2 regions of the Peribacillus sp. GL_122 genome follow, and region 1 is predicted to be linked to the other one. Evidence: a T-box and tRNA genes for the amino acid it is inferred to sense, from the RefSeq annotation. Region 1 holds a T-box; the other holds one or more tRNA genes.
What was found. A T-box is a leader RNA that pairs with one kind of tRNA and senses whether it is charged. The one in region 1 lies ahead of thrS (threonine--tRNA ligase), so its partner is inferred to be a tRNA-Thr.

Region 1 (9,003 bases):
GCATTATTTCTTGGAATCGTCTTCACCCTCAACGCCCTATCCATTAAAAGCTATGGTGAATCTGAATATTGGTTTGCCTTAATAAAAGTCATTGCCATCATTTGCTTCATCATTATTGGTTTATTGACCATATTTGGGGTTTTTGGCGGAAAGGTGATCGGATTTGAAAACTTCACCATGGACGAGGCACCATTCAAGGGAGGATTTTTATCGATCATCTCAATCTTTCTTATCGCGGGATTTTCTTTTCAAGGCACGGAACTGGTTGGTATTGCTGCCGGGGAAAGTGAGAATCCCGAAAAAAATGTTCCGAATGCGATCCGCCAAGTATTTTGGCGCATCCTATTGTTTTACATCGGAGCCATCCTGATACTCGGCCTCTTGATTCCATATACAAGTCCAAGTTTGCTGAACGGGGATGTCAAAAACATTTCTGTAAGCCCTTTCACACTTGTCTTTGAACGGGCAGGACTGGCATTCGCGGCATCCGTCATGAATGCGGTCGTATTGACTTCCTTACTATCCGCAGGGAACTCGGGACTATATGCATCAACGCGGATGTTATGGTCGATGGCGAAAGATAAACAAGCTCCCCAATTCCTCGCCAAAGTCAATCGCAGGGGAATCCCGATGAATGCTTTGATTCTAACGGCATTAATTGGCGGGCTCGCCTTCTTGACATCCATTTTTGGGGACCATGTATTTACATGGCTATTGAATGCATCCGGGCTAACCGGCTTCATCGCCTGGATTGGTATTGCAATTAGCCATTATCGCTTTAGACGTGCATATGTTGCACAGGGCGGTGATCTGAACGAATTGAAATATAAAGCAAAATGGTTTCCGCTCGGTCCGATCCTATCATTCGTCCTTTGCATGGGTGTCATTGCAGGGCAGAACTATCAAGCATTCCTAAGCGGCAGCATCGACTGGTATGGCGTCGCCGTCTCCTATATCGGATTACCGATATTTCTGGCGATCTGGTTAGGATACAAGATTTATCACAAGACCAAATTAATATCATTAAAAGATTGTCAATTTGATAAATCAGATGTGGCTTGATATGAATAGATAAAATCCTGAGATCCCTTTGGGGACTCAGGTTTTTTTTATGGACTTTAATTAGACGATATCGGACGAAAATCCAGTTATATCTCCGAAAATAGGATTATATCGACGAAAACGGCAATTATATCGTCGAAAGTAGAAATATATCGACGAAATTCCAGTTATATCTCCGAAAATAGAGATATATCGACGAAAATCCAGTTATATCGACTAAAGCGGCAATTTTCTATTAAAATTCGCATCATGGTAATTTTTTCAATAAACCATTTTTTATAACTGAATAATTGGGGAAGGTGTGCAATACTATTAATCTATGTACTTTTATTACTGTGGATGAAAGGAAAATGAGGATGAAAGAGGCTTATCGCGGTTCTGGAATTGGAGTCATTTTCATGGCGGTCTTCGGTACACTGTGGGCAGGTACTGGTATAATGGGATTGCAGGGGTGGGGGGTTCCCTACGTGGAACTCGCAGCCATAATCGTAGGAATCATAATGGTTATCGAAGGCATTTCATTAATTCATGCATCACAAAAAATGTCCAATCAAGTTTCAGAAAATGGGGCTAGGCGTCTGAAGCGTATCGGATTTTTGTTTAATATGGTCTTCATTGCCGAAGCGGTGCTGATTGGGATTGCCATTGCCGTCTGTAACTTGATCAATCAGACCGATCTTATACCGGGAGTCATCGCCATTATTGTAGGGATTCATTTTTTACCTTTGGCGTCACTTTTCCAAATCAAGGTTTACTATGCAACAGGAGTGCTTCTCTGTTTATTGGCGCTTATCACATTGCTTATTGTGCCAGATACTGTCATGTTTGGGGAGCATCAAATCCTTGCACCGTTATCATTGCTCGGCTTTGGATGCGCGCTAATTCTTTGGTCCACTGGACTTGCGCTATGGCTTAGATTAAAGAAATCAAATCGAACGATAGCCGATGAAGATTGAACCAATCAAAAAACCCGTCATGGCAAACGGGTTTTTCATTTTGATTAATTTTTCATCCAGGTCAAGAGCCTGACAATTTGAAATGGTTCATTCCAAACGAGAATGAAACTTAAAAGAAAGAATGCAGCCACAGCCAAAAATTTCGACTTTCCTTTTTCATTTTTATACATGGCCCCGAAACTGCATAACATACCAATAACTAACGCACCGAATCCCGAAATCATAAGCTGCTCGGAGGCTTTTGGTAAAGCAAGGGAACAGCAAAATGATAGTGTACCAATCACTGCAAATACGATAGACCAATTGCTTAAACGTTTCATAGAGACTCCTTTTTTACTAATTATACCAATTCGGTGTTTGCAATGAAATTAAAAAATTTGAGGTTGTCACTTATGGGAATATATTGTAATATATATAACAATATAAAAATCCATTTTCATTTTAGAAGCATTGATAAGGACATGAATCATTTTTACGGTCTTCAGAGAGGGAAGAGAAGCTGCGAACTTCCTGGCTTAGGAAAATGTTTTACCGCCTTTGAGCCATATCGGTGAACAAGAGTAACTGATATCGTCTAAGCTGCGTTACAAGCTCCAGAGCCATGAGTGTTTCTTGCTTATGGGAAATTGGGTGGAATCACGGGTATAAACGCACTCGTCCCTTACTTAGGGATGGGTGCGTTTTTTATTATTATAATTATTGCCATGATAAGGACATGAATCATTTTTACGGTCTTCAGAGAGGGAAGGGCAGCTGCGAACTTCCTGGCTTAGGGAACTGATTTACCGCCTTTGAGCTATATCGGTGAACAAGAGTAACTGATATCGTCTAAGCTGCGTTACAAGCTCCAGAGCCATGAGTGTTTCTTGCTTATGGGAAATTGGGTGGAATCACGGGTATAAACGCACTCGTCCCTTACTTAGGGATGGGTGCGTTTTTTTATATATAAAAATATTGCCATGATAAGGACATGAATCATTTTTACGGTCTTCAGAGAGGGAAGAGAAGCTGCGAACTTCCTGGCTTAGGAAAATGTTTTACCGCCTTTGAGCTATATCGGTGAACAAAAGTAACTGATATCGTCTAAGCTGCGTTACAAGCTCCAGAGCCATGAGTGTTTCTTGCTTATGGGAAATTGGGTGGAACCACGGGTAAACGCACTCGTCCCTTACTTAGGGATGGGTGCGTTTTTTATTACTTAAAAAGGGGTGTTTATGTGATGGGTGAAAAAATGATTAAAGTTCAATTCCCGGATGGGCAGCAAAAGGAATATCCGCAAGGGATGACAGTGGAAAGTGTGGCAGGGTCCATCAGTTCAAGTTTAAGGAAAAAGGCAGTAGCAGGAAAACTGGATAAGCAACTGGTTGATCTAAGTCACAAGCTGAATGATGATGCAGAACTATCGATTTTGACTCTGGATTCGGATGAAGGATTACAAGTATTACGACATACATCGGCGCATGTTTTGGCGCAGGCAGTGAAAAGATTGTACCAAAATGTGGAATTAGGAATGGGGCCAGTCGTGGAAGATGGTTTTTACTATGATTTTAAGTTAGACCATCCTTTGAGCCCAGAAGATCTACAAGCTATTGAAAAAGAGATGGAACATATCATAAGTGAAAATCTGGAAATCAAAAGGATCGAAGTGACTTATGAAGAAGCTGTGAAGTTATTCGAGGGCAGAGGGGAGTCATTCAAGTTGGATATAGCAAAGAACATCCCTAATGGTCAAAAATTAACGCTCTATCAACAGGGGGAATTCGTCGATCTTTGCAGAGGGCCGCACCTTCCATCCACATCATTTGTAAAATCGTTCAAATTGACTCGTGTATCTGGTGCCTATTGGCGGGGAGACAATCAAAATGAAGTTCTTCAAAGGGTGTATGGCGTGGCATTCCGAAAGAAAAAGGATCTACAGGAATACTTTGAATTCCTGGAAGAAGCAGCCAAACGTGATCACCGTAAATTAGGGAAGCAGTTGGAGTTATTCATGTTTTCGGAGGAAGCCCCTGGAATGCCGTTTTATTTACCGAAAGGGCAAATCGTTAGAAATGAATTGGAGAAATTCTCGCGGGAGCTTCAGACTGAAGCTGATTACGACGAAGTTCGGACTCCTTTCATGATGAACCAGCGGTTATGGGAACAATCGGGTCACTGGGATCATTACCATGAGAATATGTACTTCACTGAGGTGGATCAAACAAAATTCGCGATGAAGCCAATGAACTGTCCGGGTCATATGCTTATTTTCAAAAACAGTCTTTATTCTTACAGGGATTTGCCAATCCGGATGGCCGAATTCGGTCAAGTCCACCGTCATGAATATAGCGGTGCATTGAACGGGATGCTGCGGGTCCGTACATTTTGTCAGGATGATGCCCACATCTATGTTCGGCAGGATCAAATCGAAAGCGAAATTAAACAAGTGTTTCATCTGATTGATAAGGTGTATCGCACTTTTGGATTCGAGTATTCCGTGGAGCTCTCGACGCGTCCAGAGGATTCAATGGGCGATGATTCCCTTTGGGAAGCTTCTGAAACAGCCTTGAAAAATGTTCTGGAAAGCATCGGGATACATTATCAAGTAAATGAAGGGGACGGAGCATTTTATGGACCGAAAATTGATTTTCATATTAAAGATGCATTAAAACGAAGCCACCAATGTGCAACAATCCAGCTTGATTTTCAAATGCCCGACAAATTTGATCTGAATTACATCGATGAAAATAATGAAAAAGTTCGTCCGGTCGTCATTCATCGTGCCATTTTTGGATCGATCGATCGTTTTTTTGGAATTCTGATAGAACACTTTGCCGGTGCTTTTCCGGCATGGCTTGCCCCGGTGCAAGTACAGATCATCCCTGTCTCACAAGTTCATTTGAATTATTGTTTAAAGGTTCAAAAAGAACTGAAGAATCAAGGCATAAGAGTGAAAATTGATGATCGGAATGAAAAGCTGGGGTATAAAGTCAGGGAAGCACAGTTGGGAAAAATCCCATATATGCTGATTCTTGGAGATAAAGAAGAGAAAGAAAATGAAGTGAATGTCCGGAAATACGGGGAACAAGAAGTTGAAAATGTCGCAATAGAAACGTTCATCAAGAAAATGGCCCAGCAAATAAAAGAACGCAGCATCTAACAAGAACGCAGCCTAATCCGGAACTCACGAGTAAATGCACGAAACTCACGAGTAAATGCACGAAACTCACGAGTAAATGCACGAAACTCACGAGTAAATGCGCGAAACTCACGAGTAAATGCTCCTTAGATAATGTTTGGATAAAAAAAGACAGCCGAATAAATCCGGCTGTCTTTTTTCTATCTACAAATCCATACCCAGCCAACGCCCGGAATGAACTGCTGGAAACAGTTACGACCCGGGCTGCCGTGCCCGCCGCCAGGGCAGGTTAATCCTAGGTATTGTAATCCAACTATATCTGTATGATGAACTTCATTTGGAATGCCACCTTCAAGTATCTGTGCCATACCAGTAGCATTATTTCCCCATTAAAATAAAGGTGTGCAAGGTGTTACCCCAAAAAACCTCTGAAACAATGACCTTGTCGGCCTGCGTTTAAATGGCTCTGAATAGTGGTTACTGGAACCAGTGTTTGTACTGGCAGTCTGTCATCATAATAAGGCAAATTAGCATAAGAATTATCGTAATAATATGGAACAGTAAAGTATGGAACATTATAAAAGTAATAACCGTGATTATACTTTGTGTTTACCCTTTCAGGCTATGAACAATGGGGGATAAGTGTCCGGCATGGACAAAGAAGGATAATAAAATAGGCGGCCTGTTTTATCTATTTAATACGAACTCACGAGTAAATGCTTATGTAAATAAAACCTTGGCTGCTTGGATGGCAAAGTAAATGCCAATCCCTATAAGGGATATACCCGAAATGATCGAGATGCCCATTAGAATGGGTTTGGATAAAAAGCGTCTGAAGGTGCTGGCGATGATGGCCATTGCGAAATCCCAGGTTAAGAGGCCGACAAGGATACCTGAACTGTAAAAAAGTAAATGATCCATATCATATTTTGAAGCGGAGTTTGCGAGAATGGATCCATAAATCCCCAGCCAAAACAAAATGGATAAAGGATTCGAAAGGGACATGATGAATCCTGTCAGGAATGAAGAAAAAAGGGAATCTTTCGCTTTTCGTGCATTCACTTCAATCTTACCTGCACTTAGCAGACTTTCGATTCCGGTATAGGTCAGGACGAAAAATCCAAAAAGCCATAAAAATGTCTTCATGAAGGGGTTGTCCAAAAAGTGGACGACACCGAAAAAGACGAGGGCTATAAAAACAAAATCCGCTAAAATGGCACCCCAGCCAAAAATCCAGGCATGCCAAAAACCCTTCTTGATTCCTTTGTCCAATTGAGCAGCGTTTATGGGTCCGATAGGAGCCGCCAGTGATAAACCTAATAATACATAGCTGAAAAAAACACCCAATTCATCACCTCATCGTTTGATACATCTTCGCTTATTTGAATGTATTCAAACAATTGGACTTGTACCACCTTTTTAGTCCTTTTTTGAGTGGGTACGGTGAATCATAGTCTCGTTTGCTGTTCACCTAGTCGATAACAAATGTAAAAAAAAAGAGAAGAATATTTTAAAGGTCAAAAGGGGTAATTTTGGGAAAAGCGCTACTGAATAAATCCATCAAAGCTATAACATAATAATTTAAGACATCTAAAAAATGATGCAAAACATATTGATTTCACAAATGGTTACCTTTTATGCAATAAGTTGCTTTTATAATGGATGAGGAGTGTAAGTATGGAAGGTCATGAGAAGCAAAATAAAGATGTAAGCGTGTGGTGCCTGATCAGTATGGCATCAATTCCATTGGTGATGACACTTGGAAATTCAATGCTTATCCCGGTTTTGCCCATTTTCGAGGATAAGGTGGGGATATCTTCATTTCAATCAAGCATGGTAATAACAAGCTATTCCGTTGCATCCATTTTTTTAATTCCCATAGCAGGTTATTTATCAGATCGATTCGGACGGAAGATGGTGATCCTGCCAAGTCTGATCCTAGCCCTTATTGGTGGCTTGGTCGCAGGTTATGCTTCATGGAAAATGGAAAATCCCTATACATGGATCATCATCGGGAGGGTATTGCAGGGGATTGGGGCATCTGGTGCCTCGCCTATCATTTTGCCTCTGGTGGGGGATTTATACAAGGATGATGATGAAAAAACGAGTTCTTGTCTGGGTATCATAGAAACCTCGAATACATTTGGGAAAGTGCTTAGTCCAATATTGGGTTCCCTGTTTGCTGCATTTATCTGGTTTTTACCATTCTTCTCGATTTCATTCTTCAGTTTAATATCTATTGTCTTGGTCTTTTTCTTTATAAAGGTACCAAAGGAAAAGGATGATCCGAAGAAATTCAAAGAATTTTGGCAGGATACGAAAAAAATATTCAAGCAGGAAGGAAAATGGTTATATACAGTTTTCCTGATTGGTGTATTTGTCATGTTGGTTTTGTTCGGCGTTCTTTTCTTTTTGTCTGATAATCTGGAAAAAATCCATGATTTGCATGGAGTCAAAAAAGGTTTAGTGATAGCGATCCCGCTATTTTTCCTTTGTGTGTCTTCTTACGTTGCAGGGAAAAAAATCAAGGGTGAATTACCAATCATGAAAAAGATCATCATGATTAGTATAATTGTCCTTTCAATCAGCCTTGTTTTTGTCGGTTTTACTAAAAACAAAGTTTTCCTTTTATTACTCGTAACGAGCTTGGTTGGCATAGCAATTGGTGCGTTATTGCCGACACTCGACGCAATCATCACTCAAAATATAAAAAAGGAACAGCGGGGGACGATAACCTCCTTCTACATGTCATCCAGGTTCATCGGAGTTGCGGCAGGCCCTCCGGTCATGTCCCTTGTCATGAAAAATCATCTCAATTTGAGCTATATCATTACAGGGATCATAGGCATAGGCATCGTCTTGATTGTTTTGAAATTCATTAGTTCAGACAAAAAAGAAGCTGCTGCATAATAGGATTCCATAGAAATTCTCCGAAAAAGCCGGGTTTTCCCACGGCTTTTTTTGTTTGTAACACACAAAAAAAATCAATACAGGAATAGAGATTCTTTAATTTCCTGTTTTTTGAACGGATTCATCATGTCAGTGACCAGTCCATTATCCATTTTATTCTGGTTGGGTATATATGGATCTGTTTTAGCTAAAACGGCTTCAAGCTATGGGACCTCCCAACTTTCCATTTATAGCGGAATGATTTTCTTGGTCTAACCTGCCGGGATTTTTTTGTGGCTGCATTAACGAATGGATTTAGCAGGTTTTTAAATGAAAAAAGCTTAATGGCCATTTAGATCATCTCTGGATTATCTTTGATCGGCTTAGGTGTTTATTTTGCATATCAAGGCATTTCTGCCATCGTATCATAATGCTTAAGCACTTCAATTCTTATTCGGGTATTTGATTTATCATTTGGTAAACTTCTTCCTTGCATAATTCATTGTGGCATTATCAACACTATGAATGATGGAAGGGGGGATTGTTATGACAACAAAAGCCAATTGCAGTTCAGCGAAAGGGATGGCTGCTCAAAATTCCAAAGCATCTGGTGAACAACAAGGCGATATGAAATGGTGGCAGCTATCATTGGTCGGTGTCGGCTGTACGATCGGGACTGGTTATTTTCTCGGTTCGACCATAGGGATTAAAACGACGGGGCCATCCATTGTATTTTCATTTGTATTGGCTGCACTAGGTACATACATCGTTTATAATCTGCTTGCTAAGATGACGGCTGCCGATCCCCAAGAGGGTTCTTTTTGTTATTATGCCAATAAAGCATTTGGACGATGGGCTGGCTTTAGCTGTGGCTGGAATTATTGGTCCTCCAATATATTGATCATGGGAAGCCAGCTTACTGCGCTTTCGCTATTATCTCAATTTTGGTTCCCGAAAGTACCTCTGTGGCTATTTGCA
Region 2 (9,003 bases), 620 kb from region 1:
ATAATTGACATCCTTGCTGACAATATTCATGATATTTCCCTGTCTAACACCATTTTTATTTCCTGGGAAACAAAGCTCCACAAATTTCGATGCTTTTGTAAATTGGACTCTCTTTCTGTCGGTACTTCGATGATTTTAAGACCTTTCATTTCGAATGACTCCGTAAATACCTTCTCAAACTCATCCCAACTTTGCACCTTGTTGTATTTACCGCCATAAAGCTGGGAAGTATGGGAAAAATCAAGCCCATGAGGCGTGCCGAATAGCGTTTCGAAATGTTCCCTCTCATTCGCCTGCGGCAAGAAGGAGAATATGCCGCCGCCATCATTATTAATCAGCAATATCGTGATATTTTGTTTTTGAAGTTTTGCCGCAAGCAAGCCATTCATATCATGGAAAAAGCTTAAATCCCCGATTGCCAGCACTGTATTTTCCGATACCGTGCTTACGCCAAGAGCAGTTGAAACGACACCATCGATTCCATTCGCACCGCGATTTGCCATAGTTTTGATTCCTTTTCCATTATTCAAAAAGAAAGTATCCAAATCACGTATGGGCATGCTATTCCCGACAAACAGCGTCGATTCCAATGGCATCATATCAGCAAGCAGGGCGAACAGCTTGCCTTCACTTAACTCCGATTCATCCCTGACGGAGGCCAGGGCATCCTTCGTCGCTCCGTTGACGGTCTGCCATAAGCGAAGCCATTCATCATCGGGGGAAGCAATAATTTTATCAGCAATTTTTAAACAAAAATCTTTCTCTTCGCTGTAAATCATATTCGTTGCCAATCCGGCTGGTTCACGCCAGCCTGCTCCGCCATCGACGACCAAAGTGATTGCCTGTTTTTGTTTTTTCATGAATAACAATAAGGGTTTAGAAACAGGCATTGCCCCGAAACGCAAGATCACTTCCGGCCTGAAAGCCGCTGTAGCCGTTTCATCGCGTAGAAACGTATCGTACGCATCAATTATGACAGCTTTGTCGTGACTTCCGCTCCTTAACTGTGAAAGGGGATCAGCCAGTATAGGAAAAGCAAGTTTTTCCGCTAATGCGACGATGGCCTCCTTCATCTCTGGATGCGGTAATTCGCCACATACGATCATACCTTGCTTAGCTTGTGACAATGTAGTTGCCACAGCTTCTATTTGTGATGCGGACAGTGACCGTTCTCCACTGTCAATCAACACTGCAGGCGTCATTTTATTTTGTCTGTACTCCTTTGCTTTCTCAAGATCCGGAATCAATGGTTCACGAAGCGGGAAATTCAAATGTACAGGCCCTGCAGGTCCAGCTGCCGCTGTAGCCACTGCTCTTGCACCGACCGTTCTGGCATACCGCATCATCCCATCCGTGCTTTCAGGAAGTGCCATTTCGACAAACCATTTTACATGTCTCCCGTAAAGATGTATCTGATCGATCGCCTGCGGGGCTCCGACATCACGCAATTCATGCGGTCGGTCAGCGGTAAGTACAATAAGCGGCACTCTTGAATAGAAAGCCTCAATGACGGCCGGGTAATAGTTTGCTGCGGCTGTACCGGACGTACAAAGAAGTCCAACAGGTTCTTTTAAGGCCTTAGCCAAACCAAGGGCAAAAAAAGCAGCCGAACGCTCATCCACATTAATATGAATTTCGATATCAGGATGTTCCACTAGCAACAAAGCTATGGGCGTGGATCGTGAACCTGGGCTCACCACCACATGCTTCACCTCATTTTGTGCCAGCTCATCGACGAATGAAGCAGCATACGCTGTCAATGCATCTCGGTCATTCATTAAGATTTCCTCCTAAAGCACTTAACATCGGATTGAATTTAATCCCTGTTTCGCGGAATTCACTTTCGGGAGTCGAATCTTCAACTACCCCGCATCCGGCAAAGAGGGATGCCTCATTGTTCTGTATTAGGGCAGAACGTATCCCTACAGCGAATTCCCCGTTTCCATACGTATCCACCCAACCTAAAGGACCCGCATAAAAGCCGCGTTCAAGATCTTCCATTTCCCGAATCCGGACAACGGCCTTTTCTTTTGGAAGTCCGCCCATAGCAGGTGTAGGATGGAGGTTCTCGACGAATTCAAAAATCGTGACACCTTCCTTGGATATACCACGGACCGGTGTGTACAAATGCTGGATATGACGGTTTTTCATAAGTGTCGGTTCGGCAGGAACCATCACTTTTTCGCATACAGAATCAAAAGCATTGGATATCATCGACACGACATATTGATGTTCTTGTAAATTCTTTTGGTCATGCAGCAATTCTTCACCAAGACAAACATCTTCCTGCTCATCTTTCCCTCGCCCCATCGATCCGGCAAGACATGTTGAAAAAACTTCATTTCCCTGTTTCTTAATTAAACGTTCAGGGGTGGCACCTACAAAACAGTCACCGCCAGCCTCCAAACTGAAAATATAGCTTAATGGCTGCTCAGCAATCAATTGTTCAAGCACTTTCCCTGAATCGATGGAACGTTCAAAACCAAGTCTAAGCTCCCTTGCCAAAACGATCTTGTCGAGATCTGTCGTCTTGATTTCCTGAACAGCCTCTTCGACCGTCCGCTTCCATTTCTCAGGTTCGACTTCCCTCTGCATAACAAGGGAATTTGCACCCGATCCATTGCCATCCAAGCTTTCGAAAAGGAAAGCTTCCCGTTCATTTATCATATCTATGAAGAGTTTTTCTGAATCATCAGGCGAACAAAGTAAGTTTGTCGTTAAGTAAGCTTGATTCCCCACTATTGACAGCATGAAGGCAGGTATATAAAACAGGTTGTCCCCGAACTGATTCCACAGGAGTGTACTGTTAGTTTCATAATCAAAAGAAAAGCCCCCAAACAGTATAGGACCTGTCGCTTCTACATCGGTCACTCCTGTTTTGACAGCAGTATTCTGCAGTTTGATCCAGCTCTTTTCGACTTCTCTATAACGTTCGGCATTCGATGCCGCTTTGAGTTTCTTAACATTGCCTAAACCGGTGATGGTTATTTCCTTTGCAGGGTCCTCCCAGAAAAAGCGCTCACCCGCGTACCGTTCTCTTCCAGCTTGATAAAATGAAAGGGGGTTGTTGCAATTAACTTTCTTAATATGACTGAATAGAACTTGATCATTCAAGTCCTTCGCCTTTTGTATAGCTGAAGCCAGTCCCTGAAACTGTTCAGTTTCCTCTGAGATAGCCAAAAAAATCCCCCCAAATGTACATTTTAAAAGCTTTTTAACCTATTTAAAGATACACCTCCCTTGAACCTCATGTCAATAAAACGCCCCTTTACCAAACGATTCTTTCCTGCTTTTTTCCTTATTATATGAATCTTAGCGAATGTAGAGAAATATCCTTGATTCTGGAAATGCCCCATCCATGAATTCCAAATATCACCCTTGCCCACTTTTCCTGTATTTATTAGGATTACCTTTTGTGCAACATTTCAATATTTGTTATAATTTCGAGAGAACCAATAATGATTTTGAGGAGAGAAATAATGCAAACAGAATACGACGGACTTCCCCTTAAACGGACCTGGAAGATTTGGTGGGAGTTAATTCGTCCACATACACTAACCGCAGCTTTTGTCCCAGTCTTACTTGGAACTGTTATTGCACTTTTGGAAGATGGAGTGAATTGGTTATTATTCGCTGCCATGATGATTGCAAGTATCCTGATTCAAGCTGCAACCAATTTATTCAATGAATACTATGATTTCAAGAGAGGCTTGGATACGGAGGAATCCGTAGGCATTGGCGGCGGGATCGTCCGTCATGGGATGACCCCCAAACTAATCATGAACTTGGCCCTTGGCATGTATGCCATCGCCTTGATAGTTGGAATCTATATCTGTGCCGCATCATCTTGGTGGCTTGCTGCAGTAGGACTGGTTTGCATGCTTGTCGGCTATCTTTATACAGGCGGCCCCCTGCCCATTTCATATACACCATTCGGGGAACTTTTTTCTGGATTGTTCATGGGCTTTTTGATAATCCTGATCGCCTTTTTCATTCAAACCGGTGATGTTTCTTCAACAGCTATCTTAATTGCCATTCCAAGTGGAATATTGGTCGGATTGATCAACTTATCCAATAACCTACGTGACCATGACGGAGATAAGGCACATGGCCGCAAAACGATGCCGGTAGTCATGGGTCGGAAAAACGCCTTGACATTCATGGCAATCATGTTCGCCTTCTCTTATCTATGGCTAGTTGGGCTAGTCCTTACCGGAAGCGTAACGGCGTGGATCCTCCTTGCCTTCCTAAGCATCCCGAAAGCCCTGGCCGCAATCAAAGGCTTCGTAGGTAAAACGCAGCCGATCACGATGGTGCCAGCAATGAAAGCCACGGCACAAACGAACACCTTCTTTGGCTTACTCATGGCCATTGGATTATTCATCAGCTATCTTATATAATCTCCGAGGACTGAGCTCATCGCTCAGTCCTTTTTTTCTATCATCCGTTCCATATTGTTTTCCTATACCCCGATTCGGGTAATAGATAATACAACCATCCTACCATTATAAAATGAGATTTAGACTTTAGAAGGAGTGAATCCGATATGGCAACGAAACAACAAACGCAAAAATTTCAAAAAGAACTGCTTCAAGAAAAAAATGAGCTAAGTAATAGAATTCAAAATGATGAACAATCCGTTCTGGAGAAAAGCCAGACCGAATCCGTAGGGGAATTATCAGCCTATGATAATCATCCTGCTGACCTAGGAACCGAACTATTCGAGATGGAACGGAATCAAGCACTCGATGAGCATGCACAATCCGAAATGGAGAAAATCGATGAAGCTTTGAAAGCCATGGAGGAAGGTTCGTATGGCCATTGTAAAACCTGCAATAGGGAAATCCCCATCGAGAGGCTTGAAGCGATCCCAAGCACCCTCTACTGTGTCGAGCACGCCCCAGAACGGCCACTTTCACAAGACCGGCCTGTGGAAGAGGAAATACTGATTCCATCCAAGGGTGATCATTTTGAAAATCGTCATGGAATCAAAATGGTGGATAAAGAAGATAGCTTTGGTGAAGTTGCCAAATTCGGTACATCCGAAACACCATCCGATTACACAGGAGATCATGATAATTATAATGACCTTTATAAAACCGAGGATGAAACGAACGGGTTTCCTGAAGACTATGAAGGATTTGCCGCAAATAATATCGAAGGAAAAAATAGAGTGAATATAACGAACAAAAAGCAAAAGGAATATGAAGATACACTTGAAGAAGAAAATATAGAATCCAATCTTGGAGACATTCCCTATAAACAAAAAGATAGTTATATCAATGAAAAGAAATGAAAAAAAGAAGCATACATGAATGTATGCTTCCTTTTTTGTTATGACCCGTACGGGATTCGAACCCGTGTTACCGCCGTGAAAGGGCGGTGTCTTAACCGCTTGACCAACGGGCCAACTGGCGGAGAAGGAGGGATTTGAACCCTCGCGCCGCTCGCGCGACCTACACCCTTAGCAGGGGCGCCTCTTCAGCCTCTTGAGTACTTCCCCATGGCTCCGCAGGTAGGACTCGAACCTACGACCGTTCGGTTAACAGCCGAATGCTCTACCACTGAGCTACTGCGGAACAATGAATATGGTGGGCCTAAATGGACTCGAACCATCGACCTCACGCTTATCAGGCGTGCGCTCTAACCAGCTGAGCTATAGGCCCATATTTGGAGCGGGTGAAGGGAATCGAACCCTCATCATCAGCTTGGAAGGCTGAGGTTTTACCACTAAACTACACCCGCGAAATGGGGCGACTGATGGGAATCGAACCCACGAATGCCTGAACCACAATCAGGTGCGTTAACCACTTCGCCACAATCGCCGTAATTTTTTGAAATATGGTGGCTCAGGACGGAATCGAACCGCCGACACAAGGATTTTCAGTCCTTTGCTCTACCGACTGAGCTACTGAGCCACATATGTATCAAATTTAAAGAATGGCGGTCCCGACGGGAATCGAACCCGCGATCTCCTGCGTGACAGGCAGGCATGTTAACCGCTACACCACGGGACCTAATAATTGCGGGGACAGGATTTGAACCTGCGACCTTCGGGTTATGAGCCCGACGAGCTACCGGACTGCTCCACCCCGCGACGGTAATAATGAAACGATTTGCATCAAGTTTTCGTGTATATCGTTTTGTCCACATCCATTATGTAAGGGTGTTTCAAAACAACTTGTTGCTTTTTTGAAAAAATGGAGGAGGTAGAGGGATTCGAACCCCCGCGGGATTTGACTCCCCTGTCGGTTTTCAAGACCGATCCCTTCAGCCGAACTTGGGTATACCTCCATGGCTTTTGAAAAGTGAATATGGTGGACCTTGTAGGACTCGAACCTACGACCGGACGGTTATGAGCCGTCTGCTCTAACCAGCTGAGCTAAAGGTCCTTATATTTATTGGTAGCGGCGGAGGGGATCGAACCCCCGACCTCACGGGTATGAACCGTACGCTCTAGCCAGCTGAGCTACACCGCCAATATAATATAAGTATCTGATTGAAAAATGGTGGAGCCTAGCGGGATCGAACCGCTGACCTCCTGCGTGCAAGGCAGGCGCTCTCCCAGCTGAGCTAAGGCCCCATTCATTAAAAATCACGTGGTCGGGAAGACAGGATTCGAACCTGCGACCCCTTGGTCCCAAACCAAGTGCTCTACCAAGCTGAGCTACTTCCCGCAATAAAAACATGGTGCGCCCGGCGGGAGTCGAACCTACAACCTTCTGATTCGTAGTCAGATGCTCTATCCAATTGAGCTACGGGCGCATATTATGATGGTGCCGAGGACCGGAATCGAACCGGTACGGTAGTCACCTACCGCAGGATTTTAAGTCCTGTGCGTCTGCCAGTTCCGCCACCCCGGCACATACGAAAAGTGGAGCGGAAGACGGGATTCGAACCCGCGACCCCAACCTTGGCAAGGTTGTATTCTACCACTGAACTACTTCCGCATGAAAGATGCGGGTGAAGGGACTTGAACCCCCACGCCTTGCGGCGCCAGATCCTAAGTCTGGTGCGTCTGCCAATTCCGCCACACCCGCATATAAAATGGTGAGCCATGAAGGATTCGAACCTTCGACCCTCTGATTAAAAGTCAGATGCTCTACCAACTGAGCTAATGGCTCGTGCTTGTACTATCTTAAAATGGTGCCGGCAAGAGGACTTGAACCCCCAACCTACTGATTACAAGTCAGTTGCTCTACCAGTTGAGCTACACCGGCAGGTGTAAAATGGTGGAGGATGACGGGATCGAACCGCCGACCCTCTGCTTGTAAGGCAGATGCTCTCCCAGCTGAGCTAATCCTCCATATGAAACTGCTTGGCGACGTCCTACTCTCACAGGGGGAAACCCCCAACTACCATCGGCGCTGAAGAGCTTAACTGCCGTGTTCGGAATGGGAACGGGTGTGACCTCTTCGCTATCGTCACCAAACAATTTTAACATTTTTTCAAGACATATATTATTATAACGTCTTTTTGAGAAAATGCAAGAAGAAATTTTCATTCCTTCAAAACTAGATAATAAGAAGGTATTTCATTTTTTTAAAGCTTTGGTTAAGTCCTCGATCTATTAGTATCAGTCAGCTCCACATGTCGCCACGCTTCCACCTCTGACCTATCAACCTGATCATCTTTCAGGGATCTTACTAGCTTGCGCCATGGGAAATCTCATCTTGAGGGGGGCTTCATGCTTAGATGCTTTCAGCACTTATCCCGTCCGCACGTAGCTACCCAGCTATGCCTTTGGCAAGACAACTGGTACACCAGCGGTGCGTCCATCCCGGTCCTCTCGTACTAAGGACAGCTCCTCTCAAATTTCCTGCGCCCGCGACGGATAGGGACCGAACTGTCTCACGACGTTCTGAACCCAGCTCGCGTACCGCTTTAATGGGCGAACAGCCCAACCCTTGGGACCGACTACAGCCCCAGGATGCGATGAGCCGACATCGAGGTGCCAAACCTCCCCGTCGATGTGGACTCTTGGGGGAGATAAGCCTGTTATCCCCGGGGTAGCTTTTATCCGTTGAGCGATGGCCCTTCCATGCGGAACCACCGGATCACTAAGCCCGACTTTCGTCCCTGCTCGACTTGTAGGTCTCGCAGTCAAGCTCCCTTGTGCCTTTACACTCTACGAATGATTTCCAACCATTCTGAGGGAACCTTTGGGCGCCTCCGTTACTCTTTAGGAGGCGACCGCCCCAGTCAAACTGCCCACCTGACACTGTCTCCCACCCCGATAAGGGGCGCGGGTTAGAATTTCAATACAGCCAGGGTAGTATCCCACCAACGCCTCCACCGAAGCTAGCGCTCCGGCTTCTCAGGCTCCTACCTATCCTGTACAAGCTGTACCAAAATTCAATATCAGGCTGCAGTAAAGCTCCACGGGGTCTTTCCGTCCTGTCGCGGGTAACCTGCATCTTCACAGGTACTATAATTTCACCGAGTCTCTCGTTGAGACAGTGCCCAGATCGTTACACCTTTCGTGCGGGTCGGAACTTACCCGACAAGGAATTTCGCTACCTTAGGACCGTTATAGTTACGGCCGCCGTTTACTGGGGCTTCGGTTCAAAGCTTCGCTTGCGCTAACCTCTCCCCTTAACCTTCCAGCACCGGGCAGGTGTCAGCCCCTATACTTCGCCTTGCGGCTTCGCAGAGACCTGTGTTTTTGCTAAACAGTCGCCTGGGCCTATTCACTGCGGCTTTTCTGGGCTATTCACCCTAAAAAGCACCCCTTCTCCCGAAGTTACGGGGTCATTTTGCCGAGTTCCTTAACGAGAGTTCTCTCGCACACCTTAGGATTCTCTCCTCGCCTACCTGTGTCGGTTTGCGGTACGGGCACCTTACATCTCACTAGAGGCTTTTCTTGGCAGCGTGGAATCAGGAACTTCGGTACTATATTTCCCTCGCCATCACAGCTCCGCCTTAATGGAAACGGGATTTGCCTCGTTTCCGGCCTAACTGCTTGGACGCGCATATCCAACAGCGCGCTTACCCTATCCTTCT

Region 2: it encodes a tRNA-Thr, which carries the amino acid that the T-box ahead of thrS (threonine--tRNA ligase) is inferred to sense. The anticodon was not compared.

The regions. Positions count from the first base shown of each region.
Region 1 is NZ_CM174415.1:4,529,297-4,538,299, reverse strand. Features, by position in the region: gene AC3ISB_RS21960 (amino acid permease) at 1-1,062, shown strand, start outside; gene AC3ISB_RS21955 (DUF7010 family protein) at 1,413-2,018, shown strand; gene AC3ISB_RS21950 (hypothetical protein) at 2,063-2,338, opposite strand; T-box leader at 2,460-2,683, shown strand; T-box leader at 2,714-2,937, shown strand; T-box leader at 2,969-3,190, shown strand; gene thrS (threonine--tRNA ligase) at 3,250-5,157, shown strand; gene AC3ISB_RS21940 (LysE family transporter) at 5,857-6,483, opposite strand; gene AC3ISB_RS21935 (MFS transporter) at 6,814-8,046, shown strand; partial or broken gene AC3ISB_RS21930 (LysE family transporter) at 8,128-8,456, shown strand; gene AC3ISB_RS21925 (amino acid permease) at 8,608-9,003, shown strand, end outside.
Region 2 is NZ_CM174415.1:5,150,702-5,159,704, forward strand. Features, by position in the region: gene menH (2-succinyl-6-hydroxy-2,4-cyclohexadiene-1-carboxylate synthase) at 1-30, opposite strand, end outside; gene menD (2-succinyl-5-enolpyruvyl-6-hydroxy-3-cyclohexene-1-carboxylic-acid synthase) at 27-1,778, opposite strand; gene AC3ISB_RS24975 (isochorismate synthase) at 1,771-3,180, opposite strand; gene AC3ISB_RS24980 (1,4-dihydroxy-2-naphthoate polyprenyltransferase) at 3,480-4,400, shown strand; gene AC3ISB_RS24985 (TraR/DksA C4-type zinc finger protein) at 4,547-5,296, shown strand; tRNA gene AC3ISB_RS24990 (tRNA-Glu) at 5,338-5,409, opposite strand; tRNA gene AC3ISB_RS24995 (tRNA-Ser) at 5,413-5,503, opposite strand; tRNA gene AC3ISB_RS25000 (tRNA-Asn) at 5,505-5,579, opposite strand; tRNA gene AC3ISB_RS25005 (tRNA-Ile) at 5,590-5,666, opposite strand; tRNA gene AC3ISB_RS25010 (tRNA-Gly) at 5,672-5,745, opposite strand; tRNA gene AC3ISB_RS25015 (tRNA-His) at 5,750-5,825, opposite strand; tRNA gene AC3ISB_RS25020 (tRNA-Phe) at 5,843-5,918, opposite strand; tRNA gene AC3ISB_RS25025 (tRNA-Asp) at 5,942-6,017, opposite strand; tRNA gene AC3ISB_RS25030 (tRNA-Met) at 6,024-6,097, opposite strand; tRNA gene AC3ISB_RS25035 (tRNA-Ser) at 6,202-6,294, opposite strand; tRNA gene AC3ISB_RS25040 (tRNA-Ile) at 6,316-6,392, opposite strand; tRNA gene AC3ISB_RS25045 (tRNA-Met) at 6,403-6,479, opposite strand; tRNA gene AC3ISB_RS25050 (tRNA-Ala) at 6,508-6,583, opposite strand; tRNA gene AC3ISB_RS25055 (tRNA-Pro) at 6,601-6,677, opposite strand; tRNA gene AC3ISB_RS25060 (tRNA-Arg) at 6,689-6,765, opposite strand; tRNA gene AC3ISB_RS25065 (tRNA-Leu) at 6,775-6,863, opposite strand; tRNA gene AC3ISB_RS25070 (tRNA-Gly) at 6,876-6,950, opposite strand; tRNA gene AC3ISB_RS25075 (tRNA-Leu) at 6,959-7,040, opposite strand; tRNA gene AC3ISB_RS25080 (tRNA-Lys) at 7,049-7,124, opposite strand; tRNA gene AC3ISB_RS25085 (tRNA-Thr) at 7,145-7,220, opposite strand; tRNA gene AC3ISB_RS25090 (tRNA-Val) at 7,231-7,306, opposite strand; rRNA gene rrf (5S ribosomal RNA) at 7,317-7,432, opposite strand; rRNA gene AC3ISB_RS25100 (23S ribosomal RNA) at 7,551-9,003, opposite strand, start outside.